DNA from 3 places in the Sphingobacterium sp. SRCM116780 genome. Region 1 is predicted to be linked to each of the others. Evidence: riboswitches for the same ligand, from Rfam matches in the RefSeq annotation. Region 1 holds a riboswitch; each other region holds the start of a gene.
The links. Region 1 has a riboswitch for S-adenosylmethionine ahead of metF (methylenetetrahydrofolate reductase [NAD(P)H]). Riboswitches for the same ligand answer to the same signal wherever they lie in the genome.
Positions count from the first base shown of each region.

Region 2: it holds a riboswitch for S-adenosylmethionine, as region 1 does, so the genes downstream of both, LZQ00_RS07450 (O-acetylhomoserine aminocarboxypropyltransferase/cysteine synthase family protein) here and metF (methylenetetrahydrofolate reductase [NAD(P)H]) in region 1, are expected to answer to the same signal.
Region 3: it holds a riboswitch for S-adenosylmethionine, as region 1 does, so the genes downstream of both, metE (5-methyltetrahydropteroyltriglutamate--homocysteine S-methyltransferase) here and metF (methylenetetrahydrofolate reductase [NAD(P)H]) in region 1, are expected to answer to the same signal.

Region 1 covers NZ_CP090446.1:4,162,412-4,165,696, reverse strand. The annotation lists gene LZQ00_RS17970 (DUF2723 domain-containing protein) at 1-255, opposite strand, end outside; gene metF (methylenetetrahydrofolate reductase [NAD(P)H]) at 436-1,392, opposite strand; SAM riboswitch class I at 1,453-1,558, opposite strand; gene LZQ00_RS17960 (hypothetical protein) at 1,683-2,528, opposite strand; gene rimM (ribosome maturation factor RimM) at 2,663-3,190, opposite strand.
Region 2 covers NZ_CP090446.1:1,687,963-1,691,247, reverse strand. The annotation lists gene metX (homoserine O-acetyltransferase family protein) at 1-331, opposite strand, end outside; gene LZQ00_RS07450 (O-acetylhomoserine aminocarboxypropyltransferase/cysteine synthase family protein) at 375-1,682, opposite strand; SAM riboswitch class I at 1,915-2,029, opposite strand; gene LZQ00_RS07445 (TetR/AcrR family transcriptional regulator) at 2,249-2,866, shown strand; gene LZQ00_RS07440 (TolC family protein) at 2,892-3,285, shown strand, end outside.
Region 3 covers NZ_CP090446.1:3,392,186-3,395,470, forward strand. The annotation lists gene LZQ00_RS14585 (response regulator transcription factor) at 1-540, shown strand, start outside; gene LZQ00_RS14590 (phosphatase PAP2 family protein) at 634-1,407, shown strand; SAM riboswitch class I at 1,563-1,666, shown strand; gene metE (5-methyltetrahydropteroyltriglutamate--homocysteine S-methyltransferase) at 1,824-3,285, shown strand, end outside.

The DNA.
Region 1 (3,285 bases):
GCAAACAGCAGAACCGATATTCATCCAAAAGGCAATCTGCGATACATGACCTAAAGCGAAATTTGAAAATATGTTCTGCAACATCAGAAATAAGGGTGCTCCAGGTTGATGAACAATCTGAAGTTTATAAGCTGAGGCAATAAATTCGCCTGTATCCCACCAACTGGTCGTCCTTTCGGCCGTCATACTAAAAACTAATGTTGCCAAGATGGCACATACCCAGCCTAAGGTGTTATTCACTTTCGTATAGTTCATTGTTGCTAAAAGTTATATTTGGTTAAACGATAAATCAAATTGTAAACTGATTTTTAACTAAATATAACAAAAGGGGATTTCATTTTATACCGATTAACCTTTTTTAACAAAAAATTTACAACACATAAAAAGAGCCTGTTATAGCTCGATAACAGGCTCTTTTTATAATATTCAAATATGTTAAAATAATTTTTCTACAATACTCTTTGTTGGACCTGGGTTACTCATGGTATAAAAATGCAAAACAGGTGCACCAAACTTAATTAACTCTCTACATTGTTCCACTAACCACTCCTCACCTACCTGTCGTACATCTGCATTATTTTTACACGCAGATACTGCTTCACTTAATTCTTCTGGAATATCCAAATGGAAAATCTTAGGTAATGTGATTAGTTGCTTTTTTGTTGTCAAGGGTTTTAATCCTGGTATAATAGGAACATGAATACCATTTTCTCTGCATTTGGTGACAAACTCTTTATATTTTTCCACATTGAAGAACATTTGAGTTACAATAAATTCAGCACCCATTTCTACTTTTTTCTTCAACCATTTGAAGTCTGTATTAAAGTTCGGGGCTTCAAAATGTTTTTCCGGATAACCTGCAACCCCAATACAAAAGTTTGTCTTTTCTGAACTTACGATATCTTCATGTAGGTACTGACCTTGATTCATATCCGCAACTTGCTGCAATAGATCCGTTGCAAATGCATGACCTCCTTCAGTAGGAATGAAATCGGCATCCCCTTTTCGAGCATCCCCTCTCAAGACCAATACATTGTCGATACCCAAGAAGTTCAAGTCGATTAATGCGTTTTCCGTTTCCTCTTTTGTGAAACCTCCGCAGATAAGATGCGGTACTGCATCGACTTTATACTTATTCATAATAGCCGCACAGATCGCTACTGTACCAGGGCGTTTGCGATAAGCGACACGCTCTAATAAACCGCTTTCGTGCTTCTTATAGAGATAATCTTCTCTATGATAAGTCACATCGATAAAAGGAGGCTTGAATTCCATAAGTGCATCCATTGTTTTAAAAATACTCTGGATACCTTGTCCTTTTGCTGGTGGCAACAACTCAAAAGAAAACAACGTATTTCCTTTGGCATTATTGATATGATCAACGATTTTCATTAATTTCTTTTAAATGTGATTTGGTTGGCTTAAATCGAAATGCACAAGTAAACTTGTTTCAACTTATCTTTCCCATCTCTGAGTTGGGGTAGAATGTAGCACCTTGTAAATTAACAGGTTGCTAAGGCTTCATTGGGTCTAGTCCCTCTGCCTTTCTCTATAAGCATCGGCTAATATCGGTAATAGAAGTAAATAATCAAAATAATATTAACAAGCTTGTTAAAAATAGTGCTTCATCTTATCGCAATTTGCTTCAAAAAACATCAAAAATGCTCAATATAATGCAGTTACTATAAAGTACCAAGCGTATTTCGCAAGTCTTTTAGATAGAAACTCACTAATAAACTACCCTTTATTCCGTATTTTACGCGCTCACCTTTTTTAAATCCTTGAGATAAGTAATCATAAGCTACTCGAGCATTGTTATCGTTAAAATATAATTCTTTCCAAAATAATGGAACATCAGCCCATTCTTTCAAAGCTATCCCATTTGAACCATATATAATCGGGGATTCAATGGCGTCTATTTTAAAATCATTATAAATCCCTGAATTGCTAATGTGTTGAAAGTATGCAATTGAATAATCTAAAAAGTTTAAAGCTCGTTGTTTTACCTGCTGTTCATTCTCCAGTTGTGTTGGAATATGACGCCATTCATTGATCGTTATATCAAATTTACTTGGTTTCTCTCGTTCTGCTGTTTCATCTAAAGCAAGATTGATATATAGTTTACCACTATTGGGTAATCGAATCGAATTAAAATTTGAAAAATCTCCCTTTAATTGGACAAAGCCTACTTCTGTTTGCATAATTTCTAATGGAAAAGATTCGTTATTTTCATCTTCCAATATAATTTTATCATCGTCAAATGTGTATTGACCATGTAATAACACATCATCTATCGCAAGGATATAATGATGATCATCTTTTAATGACAAAAAAGATCGATGATAACTTGGATATTCGCATGCTATACGACAATCGATACTATTTATGTCGTCTCTCTTATGTTCCAGGTAGCTTTTTTCAGTGTAACCACAGATAACTTGATAGTTTCCCTTGGGTATTGTTTTACTTCCGCCAAAAAAAGAGCATGAGGAAAACAGGAACATCAAAATCGGCATGTATACTTTCATAATGGCTAGGTTATTCTTGACAATAAAGATAATTCTTTTTATAATTATTACAAGTTTGTTCTCCCTAAAAAAGAAGAGTTGCTACAGCAATAACTATAGCAACTCTTCTTTTTTACTAAAATGGTTCTTTCCGTTTATATTTCTTTGTACAGCTCGACCAATCCTTCTGGTAGATCGACTTCCAAAACTTCTTCTTCGGGATCAATTCCCAATATCAGGTCGTCATTTAAAGGGAACATCAATTCCTTATCGTTAAAATCTACGGTTGCGATAAATTGTTGTGGCATTTCTTGTACATGCGTAATCTCCCCCAACTCACCATGTGTCTCGTCAATAACAAGATACCCGATCAGATCCGTATACCTAAAATCTTCCGGATCTCGTTCTGGCATTTTATCATTGGGAAGATAGATTTTCTTACGTACTAAGGGTTGTGCTTTGTCAATATGATCTACATCCTCCAAGTTCAAGTAGGCCGTGCTATTTGTTTGGTACTTGATATTGTCAACAAAATAGGGTACTAGTTTTTTATTGACTTCAACAAATAGGACATCAAAGTCTAAATCTTGATAATCTTCAAATTCAAAAAAAAGTTGGAGCTCTCCTTTTAATCCACGAGTTTTACTAATATAACCGATATAAAAACTTTCTTCTATTGTCATGTTCTTAATTGAAAAGGCAAATTTAAAAATATAAATACAAGATTGAAAGATTTTTTAGGTGTATGCCTTTCAATCATGATTCAAAAAAAGCCGGA
Region 2 (3,285 bases), 1.8 Mb from region 1:
CGCGGATCGTAAATGTAGGGAAAGACAGATAAAAAGGTAGACCTGTTTTCTGGTCAATACTCAAGGGGCCTGTACTCCCGTAGCCGGATCCGATAACATTAGCACATACAATAAAGTGATCCCTTGGATTAAACAAATCATGTTCACCAAATAATCCTGGCCACCAATCCAAAACATCTGAATTGGCAGTTAACGCATGGCATACCCAAACAACATTGCTGTGGTCAGCATTTAATCTTCCATAAGTATGATAAGCAATTTCAAGGTTATTGATTTCCTCTCCATTTTCAAATGTAAAGGTTTCTTTGTATTGATATGTGTTGATACTCATGCTCCCTTTTTCTTATAAAAATACTCTCCGGATCTATGTTAATCTATTTTATCTTATCAAAAGCCTGTTGTAAATCTTCTTTGATATCATCAATATGTTCAATACCAACAGATAAACGAAGTAAACCAGGAAATACACCAGCAGTTTTTTGCTCTTCTTCACTTAATTGTTGATGTGTTGTCGCTGCTGGGTGAATGATTAATGATTTTGTATCACCCACATTTGCCAGATGACTTATTAATTCAAGACTATCGATAAAATCATTAGCTTTTGTAGGATCACCTTTGATTTGAAAGGAGAGGACAGCACCGTATCCATTCTTTAAATATTTTTGAGCATTCCCATAGCTAGGAGAGCTTTTCAAACCAGGGTAATTTACTTTTTCTACTTGAGGATGTGCTTCAAGCCATTTTGCAACCTCTAAAGTATTGTCTACATGACGTTGAACACGTAATGATAATGTTTCTAATCCTTGTATTAATTGAAAAGAATTGAAGGGTGAAATAGCAGGACCAAAATCGCGAAGACCTTCCACGCGAGCGCGGATGGCAAACTGAATATTCCCAAAAGGACCATGAATACCAAATACATCAGAAAAAATTAATCCATGATAGCCATCCGAAGGTTCAGAAAATTGCTTGAATTTACCATTGCCCCAATTGTATGTGCCACCATCAACAATAACACCTCCAAGGCTAGTACCATGGCCACCAATCCATTTTGTAGCGGACGCTACTACTACTGCAGCACCGTGTTCCAATGGCTTAAATAAATAACCGGCAGCCCCAAAAGTATTGTCAACGATAAGAGGGATATCATGCTTTCTAGCAACAGCAGCTATTTTGTCAAAATCAGGGATATCATAGCTCGGATTTCCAATAGTTTCCAAAAATAAAGCCTTTGTCTTCTCATTGATTAGCGCCTCGAATTCTTCAGCTGTTGTTTCTTGGGTAAATCGGACTTCAATACCTAATCTTTTGAAAGCAACTTTAAACTGATTGTAAGTACCCCCATAGATGTTGCTGCTTGAAATAAAGTTGTCACCCGCTTCTAAAATATTATTAAGAGCAATAAATTGTGCAGCTTGACCTGAAGCAACTGCCAAAGCAGCTACACCACCTTCTAGTGCAGCTACCCGTTTCTCAAAAACATCCGTAGTTGGGTTCTGCAAACGTGTATAGATGTTGCCAAATTGCTTTAGAGCAAATAGATTCGCTCCGTGCTCTGCATTTTCAAATACATAGGAGCTTGTTTGATATATAGGAACAGCACGCGAACCAGTTGTTGGATCCGCAACTTGACCTGCATGCACTTGAAGTGTTTCGAATTTAAGATTTTTATTATCAGACATTGTAGTTCTAATTAATTGGTTGAAAATTTGTTAAGAAAACTTTTGGATAAGGCTTCGCACATGGATATGTACTTGCAAACAATAAAATTTTTAAAAAATAAGATTGATTAACAAGACAATGTAAACATGTGCGAACACATTCGAATACATGAAGATGTAACCGTGCTACAGTTTACGTTAACTTTTGGACTAGTCGTCTTATTTTGTTGTAATGTAATCATCATTGTCGTTTCATTTATATGCTCCAAAGTAATATTGCTTTGGACAGGAATTGGCACCTTTTCAAACGTATTTTGAAGGTTGCCAGTGGGTCATTGAGCCAGTCTCTCGCCACTTCTTTATAAATCAAGACCAAAAAAGAAAGGTGTTGATTAGATGTATTTCTATTTGAAGTACAGTGCAAATATAGGTCTTGAATTTAATAAACCAAAATAATTTTGAATTATTTGTTTAAAACATTGTAAAACGATGAGGTAGTACTTTTATTGAAAAATAGGAGTATAAATTTTGAAATATTAACAGTGTTAAGTATATTTGAATAACGATTAACTATAGAATCAAAGAAAATGAAAGATAAGGTCGATTTGCGTAAGCGTATCCTGGAAGAGGCAAAAAAACTTTTCGCTCAAGATGGTTATAATGCGACATCCATTCGTAAAATTGCAGCCAAACTAGACATAAGTCCAACAACTATCTATCTGTATTACAAAGATAAAAGTGACATTGTATATGCGCTACATCAAGAGGGTTTTAATATGATGAAGGAAATGTTTTTTGCTTTGGAATATGTAGAAGATCCTTTTGAACGCCTAAAAGCGATTGGAAAATCTTATATCAAATTTGCGATTAGTCATCCAGATTTTTACGAATTGATGTTTGTAACCAAAGAACCAATGGAGTTTTTAGATCACCATTGTATGGGTGGACAATGGGAAGAAGGAGATGATGTCTTTAGTTTTTTGTTACAAACTGTAATCGCTTGTCAATCAAAAGGCTATTTTTTAGGTGATGATAGTTTGACTGTTGCATTGCAAGCCTGGACAACTGTTCATGGTCTATGTAGTATTTATATTTCTGGGCATTTGGTCAAATTGTTGTCTGAAATTAGCGCTAAAAAAAATACCGAACAAATTATAGATGATGTATATCGATTGTATACACATTACATGGAATCAACAAAATAATTTAAAATAAAAAACACTGTTAATAATGAAGATTTATTATCGTTTTGTTCCTATTATATGTTGTATTTTTTTATTGATAGAACCAGCTAAAGCGCAAGATGAGGTGTTGCAAAATTATGTCCAGCATGGGTTGGATAGTAATTTGATCATACAACAAAAGAATTTATCACTTCAAAAAGCATTAAATGGACTACAGGTTGCTAAATCTTTATATTTACCTTCCGTTAATGTTGATATTACCTATACAGAAGCACAAGGAGGTCGTAGTATCAATCTTCCTGTAGGAGATATGTTAAATCCTGTTTATAATACTTTAAATGCCCTGACGCAATCGTCTAATTTTCCAGCAATTGAGAATCAACAGATTAACTTCCTACCTCAAAATTATTATGATGCAAAGATTAGAACCAGTATGCCTT
Region 3 (3,285 bases), 770 kb from region 1:
ATCCTGGATGTCATGATGCCAAAAAAAGATGGCTTTACTGTAGGTCGAGAAATAAGAAAAATAAACAATACAACTCCTATTATTTTCGCTACCGCGAAAGGCATGATGGAAGATAAGACGGAAGCTTTTGAACTTGGTGGGGATGATTATATTATCAAACCTTTTCGTGTCGAAGAACTTCTACTACGCATCAATGCTTTACTCAAACGCATAGTAAGAGAAAAAGATGATCAGGTTGTCAGCGATAAATTTGAAATCGGTGAATATTTCTTCGATTATACGAGTCAACAAATTGCCCACAAAGGACTTCAACAAAAGCTATCGACAAAAGAGGCTGAATTACTTCGACTACTTTGTTTAAAGAAAAATGATGTCTTAACTCGAGAGGAGGCATTGTTAAAAATATGGCATGATGACAACTACTTCACTGGGAGAAGTATGGATGTTTTTTTAAGTAAGTTACGTAAGTATCTTCGAGATGATCCTAAAGTTGAAATTGTTAATGTGCATGGCAAAGGTTACAAATTATTAGTAAGCTAAAAAGAGATGTATCAGCATCTCTTTTCTAGATATGAGACACAAGATATGAGACAAATAAAAAGTTTCAAATCTCCCATCTATTAATATCCCAATATGAAAATAAAATTATCCTTTGTTATCTTTCTTTATTTATGTTTAGGCTTTATCGGTCTAGAGGTTTATGCACAAGAAAACATTGTTGTCAACGATTCTATTGCTCATCAAACGATCTTTCAAAAAATACCTTATAAGCAAATTGTCGTACCAGCGGCTTTGATGACATATGGAATTATCTCCTTGAACAGCCCTTATTTAAAGCATAAAAATGAGCAGATAAACGATGGGATTAACAATGATCCGTCAAAGACATTCAAGATCGATAATGTAACGCTATTTATTCCTTCTGCTGCGGTATATGGTCTTGATCTAATTGGTGTAAAAAGTAAGCACAATTTTAAAGAACGTTTATTTGTTAGTGCTGTTTCACATGCCATTACCTTGTCAACAGTTTACGCCATTAAACATACAACCCCAACTTGGAGACCTGATCTTGCTGATCAAGAATCCTTTCCTTCAGGACATACTGCAGTAGCTTTTACTGGTGCTGAAATGTTATGGCAAGAGTATAAAGACCAATCTATTTGGTATGGAATTGCCGGTTACACGATCGCTGCAGGAACAGGCTATCTGAGAATGTACAACCACAAACATTGGTTTTCCGATGTTGCCATGGGCGCAGGTATTGGTATGATGGGTACCAAGATTGCTTATTGGTTGTTACCTTTAGTGGATAAACATTTACAGTCGAACACATCCACTTCTTTAACAATGGTCGCTCCGTTTTATAATGGAAAACAAGCTGGTCTTGTGACAAGTTTTCAGTTTTAATGCGTGACAATATTCTCCTCCTTCTATCCTATCCATATTTCTGTTTAGAAAGAAAAACCTAACCTGTTGATCGTATTTTCGTTGCTTAGACTATAAGATCGTTTCTAAAAATTAAAAAAAATTTGTTTTTATAAAAGTAATTCCGATATTTACAGCGCTTATAGAGAAAGGCAGAGGGAATAGACCCATTGAAGCCTTAGCAACCTGTCCTTTGACAAGGTGCTACATTCTACCCTGATTAATTCGGGAATGATAAGCCAGACACAAAACTATACCTTGTGCCCTCCTCTCTAAAAAGCAATCGAAAAATTTAGTATAATAGATTCAAGAATTTTTGATCGTTTTTTATTTCAGATAACAAACCCTTCTATTTTCTTGCCTCGTTAAGGTTGAACAAATAAAATAATATCATATTTATGTTACTAACGAACAACTTAGGTTACCCACGTGTAGGTGCCTTCCGCGAGTTGAAAAAAGCCAATGAAGCATATTGGGCTAAAAAAATCAGCGCGCAAGAATTATTGCAGGCTGGTCAAAAAATCCGTGAGGGCAACTGGAAAACTCAAAAAGATGCTGGCATCGATTTGATTCCATCAAATGACTTTTCGTTTTATGACCAAGTTTTAGACTTGACATTAACTTTAGGTGCTATTCCTGCACAATATCAATCTCTTTTGAACAATGAAGATAAAGGATACAATTTAGACCTTTACTTTGCAATGGCTCGTGGTTTCCAACAAGATGGTGTGGATGTAACAGCTATGGAGATGACAAAATGGTTTGATACAAACTACCATTATATTGTTCCTGAATTTGTAAAAAATCAAGAATTTAAATTGACTTCAGAAAAATTCTTAAATGAATATAATGAAGCTAAATCTTTGGGTATAGAAACTAAACCTGTTTTAATCGGCCCAATCACTTACTTATTGTTAGGTAAAGAAAAAGAAACGGGTTTCAACCGTATCGATTTGATCGACAAATTGGTTCCTGTATATGAAGAAATCTTAGGTAAATTGGCTGCTGCTGGTGCAAAATATGTACAGATTGACGAGCCTTTCTTAGCTTTAGATATTGATGCTGCAACACGTGCTTTATACACAAGTGTATTCACAAAATTAGCTGCAGCAGCGAAAGACATCAAAATTATTATAACAACTTATTTCGAGGCTTTACGTGACAACGAAGAGACTGCATTAAACTTACCTGTTTATGCACTTCATGTTGACTTAGTAAGAGGTGAAAACCAACTTGATACGATATTAGCTAAAGTTCCAGCTTCATTAACGCTTTCATTAGGTGTTGTTGAAGGTCGTAACATTTGGAAAAATGATTACGTAAAATCTTTAGGACAAATCAAAAAAGCAGTTGATGCTTTGGGTAAAGACCGTGTTTTAGTAGGACCTTCTAGTTCTTTATTACATGTTCCTTTTGACTTAGATAATGAGGATAACGAAGAATCATTACCTAAAGAAGTTAAAAACTGGTTGGCATTCGCGAAACAAAAATTAGCGGAAGTAAAAGATTTAGCAGTCTTAGCGGAAGGTGAAGTAGATGCAAAAACTGCTGAACGTTTTGAAGCAAATAAAGCTGCTGCTGAAGATCGCCGTACTTCTTCTTTAATTCACAAACCAGAAGTGAAAGAGCGTACTGCTAATATCACAGATGATGATGCAAAACGTACTTCTACATTCTTAGCTCGTAAAGAAGCACAACAAGCGAAATTTAACCTTCCTGCATTCCCAACAACAACAATTGGTTCTTTCCCGCAAACAAAAGATGTTCGTAAATGGAGAGCTGACTTGAAAAAAGGTGCGATCTCCCAAGAACAATACGATAAAGAAATCGCTGAAGAAACAGAAAGAACAATCCGTCTTC